Linked DNA regions of Sporosarcina pasteurii. The protein of the gene in region 1 interacts with the protein of each later gene in a pairwise test. Links are inferred from orthologs where the notes say so. Each region holds a gene or a part of one and is shown on either strand. Other genes may lie near its edges. The genes, in order: AB1H92_RS06080 and tuf.

Region 1 (13,320 bases):
AACGCTTGTTGAATTACTTGCGGTAATTGTGATTTTAGCGATTATTGCAGCGATAGCGATTCCGGCGATTGGGAACATTATTAAAAATTCTCAGGTTGGTGCATTGAAGTCAGATAGCCTTAACGCTATAGCGGCAGCTGAGCTTTATATAATTGATAATCCGGAAGTACTTGAGAATAATACGAGCTCGATGGTTACGTTATCACTTCTTACAGGAGACGAAGAAGGAGCTGGTGAGTCATATTTAGAAGAGGAAATAAGCTTAACAGATTTTGAGTATGACCCGACAGCTAAAGCAGTAACAAAATTAAAAGCCCAAAAAGGTGGAGTGAAGTTTGAGTTGATAGGTGGTCAGAAAGCTGTAAAAAAGGACCTCCTAGATTTACCAAACAACTCTAAGAGTACTACTATATTTGAAATTACACGTTAAAATAGATAGCTTTTGATATTATTAGTATAAGCCATTATTACATTTTTAATGATTATGACTTCAAATAACTACAGCAGCCCCTGCTGCTGTAGTTTTCATTCCTCATTCTAGTAAATGACGCTTCATTTACTAGAATGGGTTATGAAAAATGTTCCTGAAAGGAGTTCCCATATGTTTAACCGATTCAAAAAGAAAAAACGTACTGTTTCTATAGAATTAAATGATTTTTACATACGTGCGCTTAGTTTTACTGAGGGTGAGTTAGACACGACGTTATTATTTGAACAAGCCCTTCCATCAGGGCTTGTTGAAGAAGAGGTTGTGCAAGATGAAATGGCTTTGTATGACTTACTGAAAACGCTTGTGAAAGAGTGGAATATTTCGAAGCATGAGTTGCGTTTTTTTGTTCCGGGGCATGCTGTGTTGATGCGAACGATTGAGCATCCCGAAGAACTAAATATGCAGGAAATTAAAGAATATGTAGAAATGGAACTTGGTGAAACGATTCATCTGCCATTTGAGCAACCGCTTATCGATATGTATGATGCTGATCCGGATGATGGGGTGGCGACGTTGTTTGCTGCGCCTTCTGAAGAGGTGATGCAGTTGATGCGTCTGTATGAAGACGTGCAATTGGAACCTGCTGTATTGGATATACGTGCGTTATGTAACATTCGTTTTTTAAAGAATATTCAAATGTTAGATGCCCATAAAACATACTTAATTGCGGATTGGTCTGTGAACGCGGTTTCGATTTGTATTTATTCGGATGGGAATGTTGATTTTCTACGCTATCAGCCAATTGAAACGGAACAGAAAAATTGGCGCTACCTTCCTGAAAATACAACGGTCCCGTATTTTTATGAAGGCGAAATTAGCGATTATCAAATGCATCTAACCAATCAAACATTGGAACTTGAACGGATTTTGAATTTTTATCGTTATTCATTACATAAAGGCGAAAAAGCAGTAAATGAACTCGTTATGATGGGGGATAATCCAGAAATGGATTTTATTATGGAGAAAATTGGTTCGACGCTAGAATTACCTATTCGACTGATCGATAATGAAATCGTGAAACAACATTATCCGAATTTTAAAGCAGAACATGCAACGTTACTTGGTTTGTCGCTGAGAGAGGAAGCTGGTCATGGTTCCTGATATTAATTTATTGCCGAAAACTGAAAGGAAAAGTTCCAATGAGAAATGGCTATTTATCACGATAGCTATTATTTTTTGCGCCTTTCTAATTTTTGTTATCGTTCAATCTAGGATATTATCCAATCAATTAATAACATTAGAACAAGAACAGCAAACATTGGCGCTAGAAAGAGAAAGTTTATTATCAGAAATCGAAGCGCTAAATAATCCCAAAGAAGTAGACTTGGAAACTTCTGTTCAATTTATAGAGCATATTGCCTATGCGGTATCACCGATTATCGTGGAAGTGAATAAAGGGCTTGATCCCCATGCGTATTTACGTGAATATTCATTTTTGGAGCGTGCGGTTCAGTTAAAGGTCGATTTTGAAACGATACCAGAAGTTGTTTCGTATGTAGATTATTTGACGAGAAGTAAATATTTTGATGATGTTTTGGTGAACCAAATCACAACGTTCGACCCAGTTCTGGGGGGGGATGAAAAGGATACGTTTCATGTCGTGGATCGCTATTCGAATTCATTTGACCTGCCGTTGGAATTAAAATATTTGAAAATGGGCGGTGATGGCAAATGAATATTTCATTCAAAGAAAATCGAACATTGCTCATCTTACTTCTTGTGTTAGCCTTTGTCATTGTTGGGGCAATTTATTTTTACACCCTATATCCGAAAATGGAAGAGAAAAAACGTGTGCTTCAATCGATTGACACGATTGAAATAGAAATTGAACAACTTAACCAAAAATTATTGAGTACTTCTGATGTAAAGGCAGCAACAGAACATGAATTTGAATTAAGAAAGAAACTACCAGAAAAAAGAGAGATTAGTTCGCTTTTAATGTCTCTACAAGAGATTGAACTTGTGAGCGAAGCGAAAATAAATGAAATCATATTTCATGATTACGATGCGCTCGTTTCACAATCTGGACTTGTTGAAGATGTAGATTCAGAAGAGGAAAATGAAAAAGATAAAATGGATGACGAAAAGGGGGAAATACCTGTAACTAATATTGATATTGCAGCTTTGCCTAAGCAATTAAAACTGCTTACGCTTCAGATGGATGTCGATGTGAAAGATAAAGCGCATTTACTTCATTTTATTCAGGAAATTGAGGCACTTGAACGGGTTATTCGTGTAGACGATATTCGATTTACGCTAGACGGGGAGGCAGATCTGGCTGTCAAAGAACCGGATGAAACCATTAATATAATGCTTCAGATTACAACATTTTACTCGGAAGTCGAGGCTAATTAAATGGAATTATTAATTGGTGTTCTGTTTTTTATTTACGGCTTAATCTTCGGCTCATTTTTTAATGTTGTTGGGTTGCGTGTTCCCAAAAAAGCGTCGATTTCTTTTCCGCCTTCGCATTGTACAGCATGTGAAAGAAGGCTAGGCGTTCTGGATTTAGTGCCAGTTTTTTCATATTTATTTTTAAAGGGACGATGTAGAACCTGCTCCGCAAAAATTAGTCCTATTTATCCGTTTATGGAATTGATGACCGGAATACTTTTTGCGTTAGCATACGGTATGCTCGGGTTAAGTTTAGAGTTGATTGTCGCGATTGTCTTTATTTCACTACTGATCATCATTACCGTAACTGATCTTGCGTACATGCTCATTCCGAATAAAATTCTTTTTCCTTTTGGTATTGTCCTATTCTTGTTACGTTTCATTTCGCCATTAACGCCTTGGTGGAGTAGTATCGTAGGGGCTGTCATTGGATTTGGTGTATTGCTGGTCATTGCTGTTATTTCAAAGGGAGGGATGGGAGGCGGCGATATAAAGTTATTTCTCGTTATTGGTCTAGTCATCGGACCAGTGCAGACATTGCTTACTTTATTTATCGCTTCTTTAATCGGTACAATTGTCGGCTTTATTTTCTTAAAGAGAACGAAACAAGGGCGAAAAACGCCAATTCCATTTGGGCCTTCTATCTCGGCAGCAGCCGTGATTGTTTATTTTTGGGGTTCATTTATTGTCGATTGGTATGGGAAGCTGTTTGTATAAGTCGAGAAGTTTATAGAGACGGCCGACAAGTGTCTTGTTTTTTTTCAGTTCGATTCTGCTACTGTTAAGAAAACGGGGTGGTAGAGATGAAATTTGGAAAAAGATACTCGAATATTACAGTATTCATGGCGATGCTTCACGGTGTCATTATTGGCATTGCAGCCATTGCGGTTGTCGGGATTATTTTTGTCGGCGCGGAAGGGAATCGGACAGTCGATAAAATCGAAAACGAAATTCCTGCATCTGGACCTGCCGAAGATAAGGAGAATGATACTTCAGCTAATAAAACGACAGGATCACTTGCACTTTATGCGAAGCAACATGGTGCTTTTACAACTTCGGTGTCCGCTGCAACTTTTATCGCCGAGGATCCGTCTTTATCTACGGCAGCAATTATTCAATCAGACGGACAATATTTTGTTTGGTCTGCTGTTGGCTTATCAGAAGTAGAAATTGAAGGGATTCTTGAGGAAGGCACGTATAAGAAAGAGTTTTCTATTAATCCGACTTCTTGTGATATGGTTCATACAACAAATCTCTGGGAAGTACTAGAGGCAGACGATATCGCGAAAATAAAACAATTGGCTTCGAAAAATGATGACGAAAAAGCAAAGGAATTAGCTCGTCATATCGATACGATTACTGCATTTACCAACGATTTGAAGGTGATTCGACTACACTTACTGTCCAAATATGCGAATACAAATGACTGTGTGAAAATTTCGTTTTGAATTGATTTTTCAAGCCAAATTGCCGTTATTCGTTATTTGGTACAATTTTCAAAACCTTCCTGAGTGGTTACAATAAAAAGTAGGGAGGGATATTGATGAAGTTTTTAGCGAATCAACCGATCATTTTAGCTTCAGAATCACCGAGGCGGAAAGAATTGCTGCAGAAATTGGGGATTCCTTTTCAAACGATGAAAAGTAATGTTGTAGAGAATGTCGAATCTACCCCATCTAGTGTCAACAGGTACGTGACAGAATTAGCGATTGAAAAAGCAAAAGCGATTGCCAAACATCATGTGGAAAAAGCGGTCATTGGTGCGGATACGATTGTTAGTTTTAATGGAAAGGTTTTTCCTAAACCGAAAGATAAAGAACAGGCAAAGCAGTTCTTACAAACGCTTTCTGGACAAACCCACTTAGTCATTACAGCTGTTGCGATTATGTATGCTGGAGAAGCTCATTCCTTTTTTTCGGAGACGAAAGTTACGTTTTATGAGCTAGATGATGCTATGATAGATGCTTATATTGAAACAGGTGATTGTTTTGATAAAGCGGGTGCTTACGGGATTCAATCAGGCGGTTTATTATTTGTGCAAGCATTAAGCGGAGATTATTACTCAGTAATGGGACTTCCTGTCGCACAACTTTCAAGAGTGTTACAAGACATTGGTGCTATCACACTAAAAAGGAGTGTGAAGGACGAATGAAACTGGATGAAAAGCCACAAATGATGATTCGAGATGTTCATCTTGCGGACAGGCCCCGAGAGCGATTGATTAGGCAAGGTGCGAGCAGTTTATCCAATCAAGAACTAATTGCGATATTATTAAGGACAGGTACAAAACAAGAGTCAGTCCTAACGTTAGCAAATCGCATCCTAACCTCTTTTGATAAAATACAAGACTTCCAATATGCAACACTTGAAGAATGTATGAAAGTGAAAGGGGTTGGACAAGCGAAGGCAGTTCAACTCCTAGCAGCTGTAGAGCTTGGAAAAAGAGTGAATCGGAAGGACTCTCGAGAGCGATATGTCATTCGTTCACCAGAGGATGCTGCAAACTATTTAATGACGGATATGGCGTCTTTGCAACAGGAGCACTTTGTTGCTTTATTTTTAAATGTTAAAAATGAAGTACTACATAAGGAAACGATTTTTATTGGCTCATTAAACGCTTCGATTGTTCATCCAAGGGAGCTATTTCGTGAAGCGGTAAAACGTTCCGCGGCTTCCATTATTTGTGCGCATAATCATCCTTCCGGCAATCCCGCGCCATCGCCTGAAGATATTGAAGTGACGAAGAGATTGGTGGCAGCAGGTGATATGATGGGGATAGATGTACTAGATCATCTGGTCATAGGGGACCATCAGTTCATAAGCCTTAAAGAAAAAGGGTACATGTGACACTATCACTTTCTTCGCCAATCCGCTATAATGTGGTATATTATTTAGTGAATACCGTAATAAACGGTTGAGAAGAAAGGAAGAACTTATTTTGTTTGGATTCGGTGCTAAAGATGTTGGAATTGATCTAGGTACAGCAAATACATTAGTGTTTATTAAGGGGAAAGGCATAGTATTAAGAGAGCCTTCCGTTGTTGCAAAAAATACGCATACAGGTGAAATTGTCGCAGTAGGAAGTGCTGCGAAAAATATGATAGGCCGTACACCAGGTTCAATTATTGCGACACGCCCAATGAAAGATGGCGTAATTGCTGATTTTGAAATTACGACTGCAATGATAGAGCATTATATGAAAGAAGCAATGAAAGCGTCAGGTGGCTCCTGGAAAAAGCCAAATGTGATGGTTTGTGTGCCTTATGGCATTACATCGGTTGAACAAAGAGCCGTAATCGATGCATCCCGTCAAGGTGGCGCTAAAGATGCGTATACGATTGAGGAGCCATTTGCAGCTGCAATCGGTGCAGGGCTACCAGTATGGGAGCCGACAGGAAGTATGGTCGTTGATATTGGTGGCGGTACAACAGAAGTCGCGGTTATTTCACTTGGCGGAATTGTTACAAGTGAGTCAATTCGTGTCGGCGGAGATACAATGGATAACGCAATTTCAGGGTATATCCGTAAAACGTATAACTTAACTATTGGTGAACGAACAGCAGAAGCGATTAAATTAGAAATTGGCTCTGCAAAAGTTGAGGAAGAAACAGAGAAAATGGAAATCCGTGGACGAGATTTATTGACAGGTTTACCGAAAACGATTGAAATTTCCTCAGACGAAATTGCAGGTGCTTTACGTGAATCTATTAGCCATATTATTGAAGGTGTGAAGAAAACATTAGAAACTACACCGCCAGAACTTTCTTCAGACGTGATGGAACGCGGTATCGTGTTAACAGGGGGCGGCGCATTATTACGTAGCCTCGACAAAGTCATTTCTGAAGAAACCAATATGCCAGTCTTCATCGCAGAAGAACCGCTAGATTCCGTAGCGATTGGAACAGGGAAAGCTTTAGATAATTTTGATATCATCAAAAAAATGCAAGCAAAATAACAAAAGCAAAGGGCGTCTAAGATATGATTTTGAAGATTTTTATATCAGCACGCGCTCGAGGTAATTAAGTGAAGAAAAAGGTTTGTGCCTCTGCCTATTTTGGGTGGGGGCTATCAAACCGTTGAAACCGGATAGTTAAGGGAGGATAATGGCAATGCCGCGATTTTTTTCAAATAAACGACTGATTTTATTGCTTGTAGGCGTGATTGTCCTCGTTGCATTAATTTCATTCACCTTAAGAGACCGGCATAACGCTTCCCTGCCAGAGAGAATTGTGAAAGATGTTGTCGGTTTTGGACAATCGATTTTCTCAAAGCCAACACATTTTATTACAGGGGTTATTGGAAATGTCGACGGAATTTTGAATACATATGAAGAAAATAAAATTTTAAAAGAGCGTCTGAATGAATACGCTTCCGTGCAAGCAGAACTTACGGAAGTTCGAATTGAAAACAATGAGTTGCGCGAAATTATCGGTAAAAAAGAAGATTTGAATGCTTATGATCCGATTCATGCAACAGTGATTTCAAGAAACCCTGATCAGTGGGAAGAGAAAATTATTTTAGATAAAGGTTCAAAACATGGTGTTAAACAAAATATGGCTGTAATTACATCAAGAGGCTTAATTGGAAAAGTTATTGTCGTTACGGATTTGCATTCAACAGTAGAATTGCTTTCGACAGAGAATCGAAATTTCCGCGTCTCGGCCGTTATACGAAGTAAAGAAAATGATGGTCAATCTGCTTTCGGACTCATTGAAGGATTTGATCGTGAACGAGGCGAATTGATCATGCGGCGTATAGATACTGATTATGAGATTGAAATTGGAGAAAAAGTGATATCTTCTGGATTAGGCGGCATTTTTCCTAAAGGTCTTCCAATCGGCGAAGTCACCGAAGTATCTACTGATGATTACGGTCTAACAAAAATGGTTTATATCCGACCTGCTGCACAGTTCTCAATGTTAGACCATGTCATTATTACGAAGCGAACTTCTGTGACAGTTGAAGGAACGGATGGTAATGGAACTGTCGGTGCTGAGGGGGAGGATGGATCATGATTCGATCCATCATCCCTTTGATGGTTACAGTTCTTTTTTTCATGGAACCAGTATTTAGTTTGTTTTCTCCGATTACGTATGCAGATGCTTTGCTAACGCTTGTTCCACGATTTGTGATTGTTTGCCTCATATTTATTTCGATTTACGGCAGTCGTAAGCATGCGATTATATACGGAATTATCTTTGGCCTCTTGTATGATATCTTTTACATTGATATTATTGGGATATACGCTTTTTTATATCCGCTAATTTGTTTGATAGCGTCCGGTATTATTCGCTATATCCATAGACATATTGTGACAGTTATTGGATTAACTTTATTACTAATTGCACTTTTAGAAATATTTTCATATGGATTTGCAAGTTTAATTTCCGTTACATCTATTGGATTTGAGGAGTTTTTTAAAGGAAGGCTCATTCCAACTATGCTAGCAAATTCTTTATTTGTGATAATGTTTAGTTGGTTTTTTAAAAGAATCATTGAAGAGAAAATATTGCATAAATCATCTGATGTTATGTAATTTAAGGTAAAGGAAGATGCGGGGTGACAGCAATGACGAAACAGCAATATGTAGCGATTAAAGGGACGAAAGACGGCCTTGTTCTTCGACTTGACGACAAATGTGCCTATTCAGATTTGCTAGCGGAACTCCGTAGCAAAGTAGCTGAAAGTGGATTAGAAGGTTTATCGGAAGTCCAGGTCGATATCGGGTACCGATATTGCAATGAAAGCGAATTAAAGGAAATTATGAACATTATTCATAGTTCACCTAATTTACGGATATCAAAAATTCAAAGTGACGTTTTAACAGTTGAAGAATGCAATGCACGAATACTTGAAAAACAATCAGAAACATTTATTGGCATCGTTCGTTCAGGACAAGTTGTCAAAGCTGAAGGAGACTTAGTCGTTATCGGAGACGTAAACCCCAATGCGCGTGTCGTAGCAGGCGGAAGCATCTATGTTCTTGGTAGGCTTAAAGGAATTGCCCATGCGGGTGCCAATGGAAATACAGAGTCGGTCATTGCTGCATCATGGCTTGAGGCTACACATTTAATGATTGCGGATAAAATGGAGTTAATGACAGACGAATTAACAATTCTATCCGAACAACCGGAAATGGAATGTGCGTATATTCATACAAATGGCTTCATCACGATTGATCGCTTGCAAGAACTACGCATTATAAGACCACATTTATCATCATTTAAAGGGGGCATCTAATGTGGGAGAAGCAATTGTAATAACATCGGGTAAAGGTGGTGTCGGTAAGACGACGACAACAGCTAACCTTGGAACAGCACTCGCGCTCCAAGGAAAGAAGGTTTGTCTCGTTGATACAGATATCGGCCTCCGTAATCTTGATGTCATCCTCGGTCTCGAAAATCGAATTATTTATGATTTAGTTGATGTCATTGAAGGGCGATGTAAGATTCACCAAGCGTTGGTAAAAGATAAGCGATTTGAAGAAGGTTTATTTTTACTGCCAGCTGCACAAACGACAGATAAAAATGCGATTACCGCAGACCAAATGAAGGTTTTGGTCGAAGAGTTAAAGCGAGACTATGATTATATTTTAATTGATTGTCCTGCTGGTATTGAGCAAGGGTATAAAAACGCTGTAGCGGGTGCAGACCGAGCAATCGTTGTCACAACGCCAGAAATTTCAGCTGTTCGTGATGCGGACCGAATTATCGGTTTACTGGAACAAGAAGACATTGAGCCGCCGAAACTGATTATTAATCGAATTAAACGTAACTTAATCAATGAAAATGATGCATTAGATGTCAATGATATCACAACACATTTATCGATTGATTTACTAGGGATCGTCATGGATGATGAACGTGTCATTAGTTCATCGAATAAGGGCGAACCAATTGTGATGGATCCTTCAAATTCCGCTGCACTAGGTTACCGAAATATCGCAAGACGCATACTTGGAGAGTCTGTACCATTGATGTCAATCGAACAGAATAGAAATGGATTTTTTAGTAAATTAAAGTCCATCTTTGTTAGATAATTAAGTAAGTAAAATACAATTAGTCGTCGAATAAAACATTTACATTCGAAACCAGGCCATAAAAAACCTCTACGTTTAGAAACGTAGAGGTTTTTGTCGTTCTAGTTTTCTTCAACTAGAACGAGATACTATTTCTATGTTCACCATCATATACTACAAAAAACAGGTGGTGAATCTCAGTGAAATGGAAAACGAAATGGCTACTTGCTTTTATTCTCGTACTAGGAATTGTAGGGGTGACTAAACTAGAAGAACTGGGTATCATTCACAAACCCGTTTCCCAATATGTAACGACAGGTCAAGACTTTTTGGTAATGAAAAAATGGGTTGCTTCTATGTTGGACAATCCGGAAGATGAGTTGCTAGCGGTAAACTATGAAAACTCATTATTAGGTACGTATGAATCGATGCAACCGTTTAAAGAGGGCGTAATCATATCTTATCCACAGCCAATTGCGATAGAAGCGCAGCGGGATGGACTCGTCATTTTTACAGGTATTAAGCGTCAAACAGGCAAAACGATAACTGTTCTATATGACGACGGGGATGAGGTCACATATGGATTCGTAGGTTCATTTAGCAAGCTTCCTTATACGTCAGTTAAAAGAGGAGATACACTCGCATTAATGGAGGAAGAAGCACTTTTCTTCATGGTTAAACGAGATGGGGCTAATTTAGATGCGTCGCTCTTACCAGCTTATTTATCGGGTTCGGTGGAATGAAACTACGTCTACATCCTATTTTAATCCCAGTCTTTTTATTTCTACTCGTATCGGGGAATGTATCTATTTATACGTTAGTTTTCATTTCTCTTTTAATTCATGAGGCGGGGCATATAGTCGCTGCAAAAATGGTTGGACTGCGCGTTCGGTCATGCACAATTATGCCTTACGGTGGTGAACTTACCATTCCAGGTCGGCATGCTGCACGGCGTCGCAAGCGTTTTTATGTCGCGCTTGGGGGTCCTGTAGCGACTTTGCTTTTACTCTTGCTTGCCATACTTATCCCATTTTCAGCAACGGATCTCCTAATTCGTATTCAACTTATTTTATTGGCTGTGAACTTATTACCTTTTTTGCCTCTGGATGGCGGACAGGCACTAAGTGCATTCATTGAGAAAAAAGGAAAAGAATACGAGGCAAGACTAGCGATGATTGTTCATTCAATGGTTTTTTACGGTATTGTGATTATTATGCTCAGCTTTTCATTGCCAGAGACAATCCCTTATATTGTGCTCGCTTTTTTTCTATTAGTCCAAAATATTGCCGCGTTTCGTTACCGAAAATATGAAAAGGCTTTATTTAATTTAAAGAAGTAAGTCGCTAGTTTTTAAATGAATCAAACTACTATTTACATTGAAGCAGTCCAGGACATTTACTTATTCAAGTGAGCAACCAGCAGGTTTCACAGTTTTTTTGAAATAACTGTTGACGAAACAATTTATCCGTGATAATATTTTAATGTTATTGTTTGTAGCGCACCCGTGCTACAACCGCTCTGAAAAGGTATAAGCGTCCGATAGGAACACCTTTTAAGGCGAGTCTTAGTAATAGAGGAGGTGCAAGTATGTACGCAATTATTGAAACTGGTGGAAAACAAATTAAAGTTGAACAAGGTCAAGAAATCTACGTTGAAAAAGTAGCTGGTGAAGCTAACGACGTTGTTACATTCGACAAAGTTCTTTTCGTAGGCGGCGACGACGTAAAAGTTGGTGCTCCTTACGTAGAAGGTGCTTCTGTTACAGCGAAAGTTGTAGAACAGGGCCGTGGTAAAAAAATTACGATTTTCACTTATAAGCCAAAAAATAATGATGCCAAGAAAAAAGGTCATCGTCAGCCATACACTAAAGTTGTAATCGAAGGCATTAACGCATAATCGACTATGATTAAAGTGAAGATTGAAAAAGGGCAATCAGACCGCATTAAATCATTTGAAATGTCTGGACATGCTCATTTCGCTGAACATGGAAAAGACTTAGTGTGTGCCGGCGCGTCTGCCGTGTCATTTGGTGCTCTAAATGCTGTGATTGCATTAACAGGGAATACACCTATAATTGACCAAGGTACAGATGGCGGTTACTTACGAGTTGTTTTTTCTGAAGATGAAATCGAGAATGATGACATTCAATTAATTATAAAAGCGATGATTGTTTCTTTGCAGACGATTGAACAAGACTATGGGCAACATATAAAAATCATCTTCAAAAAGTAGGAGGTGGCACACATGCTACGTTTAGATCTCCAGTTTTTCGCATCGAAAAAAGGAGCGGGTTCTACAAAGAACGGTCGTGATTCTGAAGCGAAACGTCTAGGCGCAAAACGCGCTGATGGACAATTCGTAACAGGTGGTTCGATTCTTTACCGTCAACGCGGAACAAAAATTCACCCAGGTGAAAACGTTGGTCGCGGAAGTGACGATACACTATTCGCAAAAATGGATGGTATCGTACGTTTCGAACGTTTAGGACGCTCAAAAACGAAAGTAAGCGTTTATGCTGAAGCGCAAGAAGCATAAATCTTTATAATAAAGACTGCATGATATATATTCATGCAGTCTTTTTATTTTGTTATTCTGGACAAATGAATGTTGTTTAAACATGTTAGTAAAAAGCTCAGGCGCATGGTAAACGGTTAATTACGAAATGAAGACATACATTGAATCATTTTATTTTACGTAAAAAGGAAAAGTAATGCTATACTATATTTACAACTAGAGAGATGGAGTGAGGGATTATGAAGGAAGAGCAGCTAACGATAGCGCAGGCGTTGAAGTTCACACGTCATGACTTTTTAAACGACCTCCAAATCATACTAATGAATATCGATTTAGGGAATACTGAGCGGGCAAAGAAAACAATTTTAGCGACGACAAATAAAATGAAGCAGCACGCATTGTTATCCTCGTTAAGTTTACCAAAAACAGAAATATGGTTAGCAACTTTCGAGTGGATACATACTTCTTTTGATAAATTGTTAACATGTCATGTAAAAGCTCCCATTACAAATGTGAGTGATGACGACCTCGTTTCATCTTTACAAAAATTGATTAAACAAGTTGAAAATGTGTTAGATCCTTTTTCAGAGTATGAAGCTCATTTTGATATTTTATCTGTTAAAGAAGAATGGGTAATTAAACTGTCTGTGACGGGCAAATTACCAAAACTAGAAGCTAAGTGTAGCGAAGACAAGAATTTTACGATTGAAGAGCAATTTAAAGAGAATTTATGGACGTTCACAGTTCGTGGACGATAGGAGGAACTTATTATGTTTGTTGATCACGTAAAAATTTATGTAAAAGGCGGTGACGGTGGCGATGGTATGGTCGCATTCCGGAGAGAAAAGTATGTACCATACGGTGGGCCTGCTGGCGGAGATGGTGGAAAAGGTGCTGACGTTGT
Region 2 (3,056 bases), 1.8 Mb from region 1 along the record:
GAACCAAAAACAAAAGCTGACCAAAGTAAAATGGGTGAAGCTCTTGCGAAACTTCAAGAGGAAGACCCGACGTTCAGAGCACATACAGATGAAGAAACTGGCGAAGTAATTATTGCTGGTATGGGTGAATTACACTTAGACGTTCTAGTTGACCGTCTACGTCGTGAATTTGGCGTTGAAGCTAACGTTGGAGCACCACAAGTATCTTACCGTGAAACATTCCGTCAAGCAGCGGAAGTTGAAGGTAAGTTCGTTCGTCAATCTGGTGGTCGTGGACAATACGGTCATGTATGGGTTGAATTCTCTCCAAACGAAGAAGGAGCAGGTTTCGAATTCATCGATAACATCGTTGGTGGAACAGTTCCACGTGAATATATCGGTTCTGTTGAAGAAGGTATCCGTGATGCGCTGGATAACGGTGTAATTGCAGGATATCCACTAATCGATATTAAAGCACGTCTATATGACGGTTCATACCATGATGTTGACTCTAACGAAATGGCGTTTAAGATTGCTGGTTCTATGGCACTGAAAAACGCTGCTTCAAAAGTTAACCCGGCACTTCTCGAGCCAATGATGAAAGTTGAAATCCAAATCCCTGAGGAATACTTAGGTGATATTATGGGTGACGTTACTGCTCGTCGTGGTCGCGTTGAAGGAATGGAAGCACGTGGTAACTCACAATTAGTTAATGCGATGGTTCCACTTGCTGAAATGTTTGGATACGCAACTTCATTGCGTTCTAACACACAAGGTCGCGGAGTCTTCTCAATGGTATTTGACCACTATGAAGAAGTTCCAAAATCGATCGCTGAAGAAGTTATTAAAAAGAATACTGCTGAATAATTGTAATTCACTCTTGTTTTCAGTATAAATAAGCTATAGAGTATAGGTGACTGGGGATTAATCTCCAGTACCTATAAAAATAAAAAACTTTCATATACTTAAGGAGGCTTTCCATAATGGGTAAAGAAAAATTTGATCGTTCAAAAACACATGCGAACATCGGAACAATTGGTCACGTTGACCATGGTAAAACTACACTTACAGCTGCAATTGCAACAGTTCTAGCGAAAAGACTAGGTGGAGAAGCACAATCTTACGACCAAGTTGACAACGCGCCAGAAGAGAGAGAGCGTGGAATCACAATCAACACGTCTCACATCGAGTACGAAACTGAAAACCGTCACTACGCACACGTTGACTGCCCAGGTCACGCGGACTACGTTAAAAACATGATCACTGGTGCAGCACAAATGGACGGCGGTATCTTAGTTGTATCTGCAGCTGATGGTCCAATGCCACAAACACGTGAGCACATCCTACTTTCTAAAAACGTAGGCGTTCCATACCTAGTTGTATTCATGAACAAATGTGACATGGTTGACGACGAAGAACTACTTGAGTTAGTAGAAATGGAGATCCGTGATCTTCTATCTGAGTATGACTTCCCAGGCGATGACATTCCTGTAATCCAAGGTTCAGCGCTTAAAGCACTTGAAGGTGACGAAGCATACGAAGATAAAATTATTGAACTGATGGCTGCTGTTGACGAGTACATCCCAACACCACCACGTGATACTGAGAAGCCATTCATGATGCCTGTTGAGGACGTATTCTCAATCACAGGTCGTGGTACAGTTGCAACAGGACGTGTTGAGCGTGGAGAAGTAACTGTTGGTGACACTGTAGACATCATCGGTATCGTTGAAGAAGCTAAATCTACAACTGTTACAGGTGTAGAGATGTTCCGTAAACTACTTGACTATGCTCAAGCTGGTGACAACATCGGTGCACTACTTCGTGGTGTAGCACGTGAAGACATCCAACGTGGACAAGTACTTGCTAAGCCAGGTTCAATCGTTCCACACACTAAGTTCAAATCAGAAGTTTATGTTCTTTCAAAAGAAGAGGGTGGCCGTCACACGCCGTTCTTCTCTAACTACCGTCCACAGTTCTACTTCCGTACAACGGACGTAACTGGTGTTATCGAACTTCCAGAAGGCGTAGAAATGGTTATGCCTGGAGATAACATTGAAATGGTAGTAGATTTAATTGCACCAATCGCACTTGAAGAAGGTACACGTTTCTCTATCCGTGAGGGTGGACGTACTGTAGGTTCAGGCGTTGTAACTTCAATCGTAAAATAATTTTAAATATAAAACTCCCGCCGGCGCCGGTGGGAGTTTTTTTAATGCGCAAATATGTTGACTTGACGACTGTATAATTCCTCAAAATCAACCCAAAATACAATACTTCCTCATTACATCTGACTAGATTAGTGTAAAAATATTCAAGGAAACTTGTAATACTTATTGACAGATTTCCTATCCTTTGATAAATTAATAATACACTTTAACACTTTAGCATGATGAAGTTTATTGGGAGGGGAAAATATAGATGAATGCAGTTATATTAGCGGTGCTAGTTATGTTGATTTTAAGTTTAATGAGAGTGAATGTCGTATTGGCACTTGTCATAGGTGCAATAACCGGTGGACTAGCTGGTGGCCTTACTGTTGAAGAGACGATTACATCATTTAGTGGCGGACTAGGAGCGGGGGCAACAATTGCGCTTAGTTATGGGCTATTAGGTGCTTTTGCAGTGGCTATTTCAAAAACAGGCATTCCTCAGTTAATCGTTAATGCAATGTTACGGATTATGAATAAAGATAGCAATGGAGGTCGTAAATCATTAGTGAAAGTGCTTGTGATCCTCGTGTTATTATTAATGGCTGTGTTCTCGCAGAACTTAATCCCAATACACATTGCATTTATTCCGTTATTGGTACCACCAATTTTACAAGTCTTAAACATGTTGAGAATTGATAGAAGACTTATTGCTTGTGTGTTGGCGTTCGGACTTACGACGCCATATATCATATTGCCGTACGGATTCGGTTTTATCTTTCAGGAAATTATTGCAACGCAAATGGCAGCTGCAGGCATGCCGATTGATATGGCAGATATTCCGAAGGCGATGGCACTACCAGTCGCAGGACTTTTAGTAGGATTACTTTTTGCGATATTTATTTCGTATCGCAAGCCACGGGATTA

The links.
Region 2: the proteins of AB1H92_RS06080 (region 1) and tuf interact in binary tests that used the Bacillus subtilis proteins (3 or more experiments, as listed by UniProt). The link is inferred for Sporosarcina pasteurii from one-to-one orthologs.

Annotation. Positions count from the first base shown.
Region 1 is NZ_CP160452.1:1,332,696-1,346,015, forward strand. The notes cover bases 5,043-7,830. They hold AB1H92_RS06080 (rod shape-determining protein), read left to right. Parts: upstream 5,043-5,822; coding sequence 5,823-6,839; downstream 6,840-7,830. Other genes in these bases: radC (DNA repair protein RadC), read left to right, coding at 5,043-5,731; mreC (rod shape-determining protein MreC), read left to right, coding at 6,994-7,830. Also shown: AB1H92_RS06040 (prepilin-type N-terminal cleavage/methylation domain-containing protein), read left to right, coding at 1-430; type IV pilus biogenesis protein PilM, read left to right, coding at 602-1,591; AB1H92_RS06050 (hypothetical protein), read left to right, coding at 1,581-2,165; AB1H92_RS06055 (hypothetical protein), read left to right, coding at 2,162-2,845; AB1H92_RS06060 (A24 family peptidase), read left to right, coding at 2,846-3,601; AB1H92_RS06065 (hypothetical protein), read left to right, coding at 3,688-4,332; AB1H92_RS06070 (nucleoside triphosphate pyrophosphatase), read left to right, coding at 4,428-5,036; more of radC, read left to right, coding at 5,033-5,042; more of mreC, read left to right, coding at 7,831-7,899; rod shape-determining protein MreD, read left to right, coding at 7,896-8,420; septum site-determining protein MinC, read left to right, coding at 8,453-9,124; septum site-determining protein MinD, read left to right, coding at 9,126-9,923; AB1H92_RS06105 (peptidoglycan DD-metalloendopeptidase family protein), read left to right, coding at 10,103-10,645; AB1H92_RS06110 (M50 family metallopeptidase), read left to right, coding at 10,642-11,241; rplU (50S ribosomal protein L21), read left to right, coding at 11,490-11,798; AB1H92_RS06120 (ribosomal-processing cysteine protease Prp), read left to right, coding at 11,805-12,134; and 3 more genes.
Region 2 is NZ_CP160452.1:3,118,085-3,121,140, reverse strand. What follows is about bases 65-3,056. They hold tuf (elongation factor Tu), read left to right. Parts: upstream 65-962; coding sequence 963-2,150; downstream 2,151-3,056. Other genes in these bases: AB1H92_RS15215 (Na+/H+ antiporter family protein), read left to right, coding at 2,401-3,056; fusA (elongation factor G), read left to right, coding at 65-846. Also shown: more of fusA, read left to right, coding at 1-64. UniProt on the Bacillus subtilis protein: GTP hydrolase that promotes the GTP-dependent binding of aminoacyl-tRNA to the A-site of ribosomes during protein biosynthesis.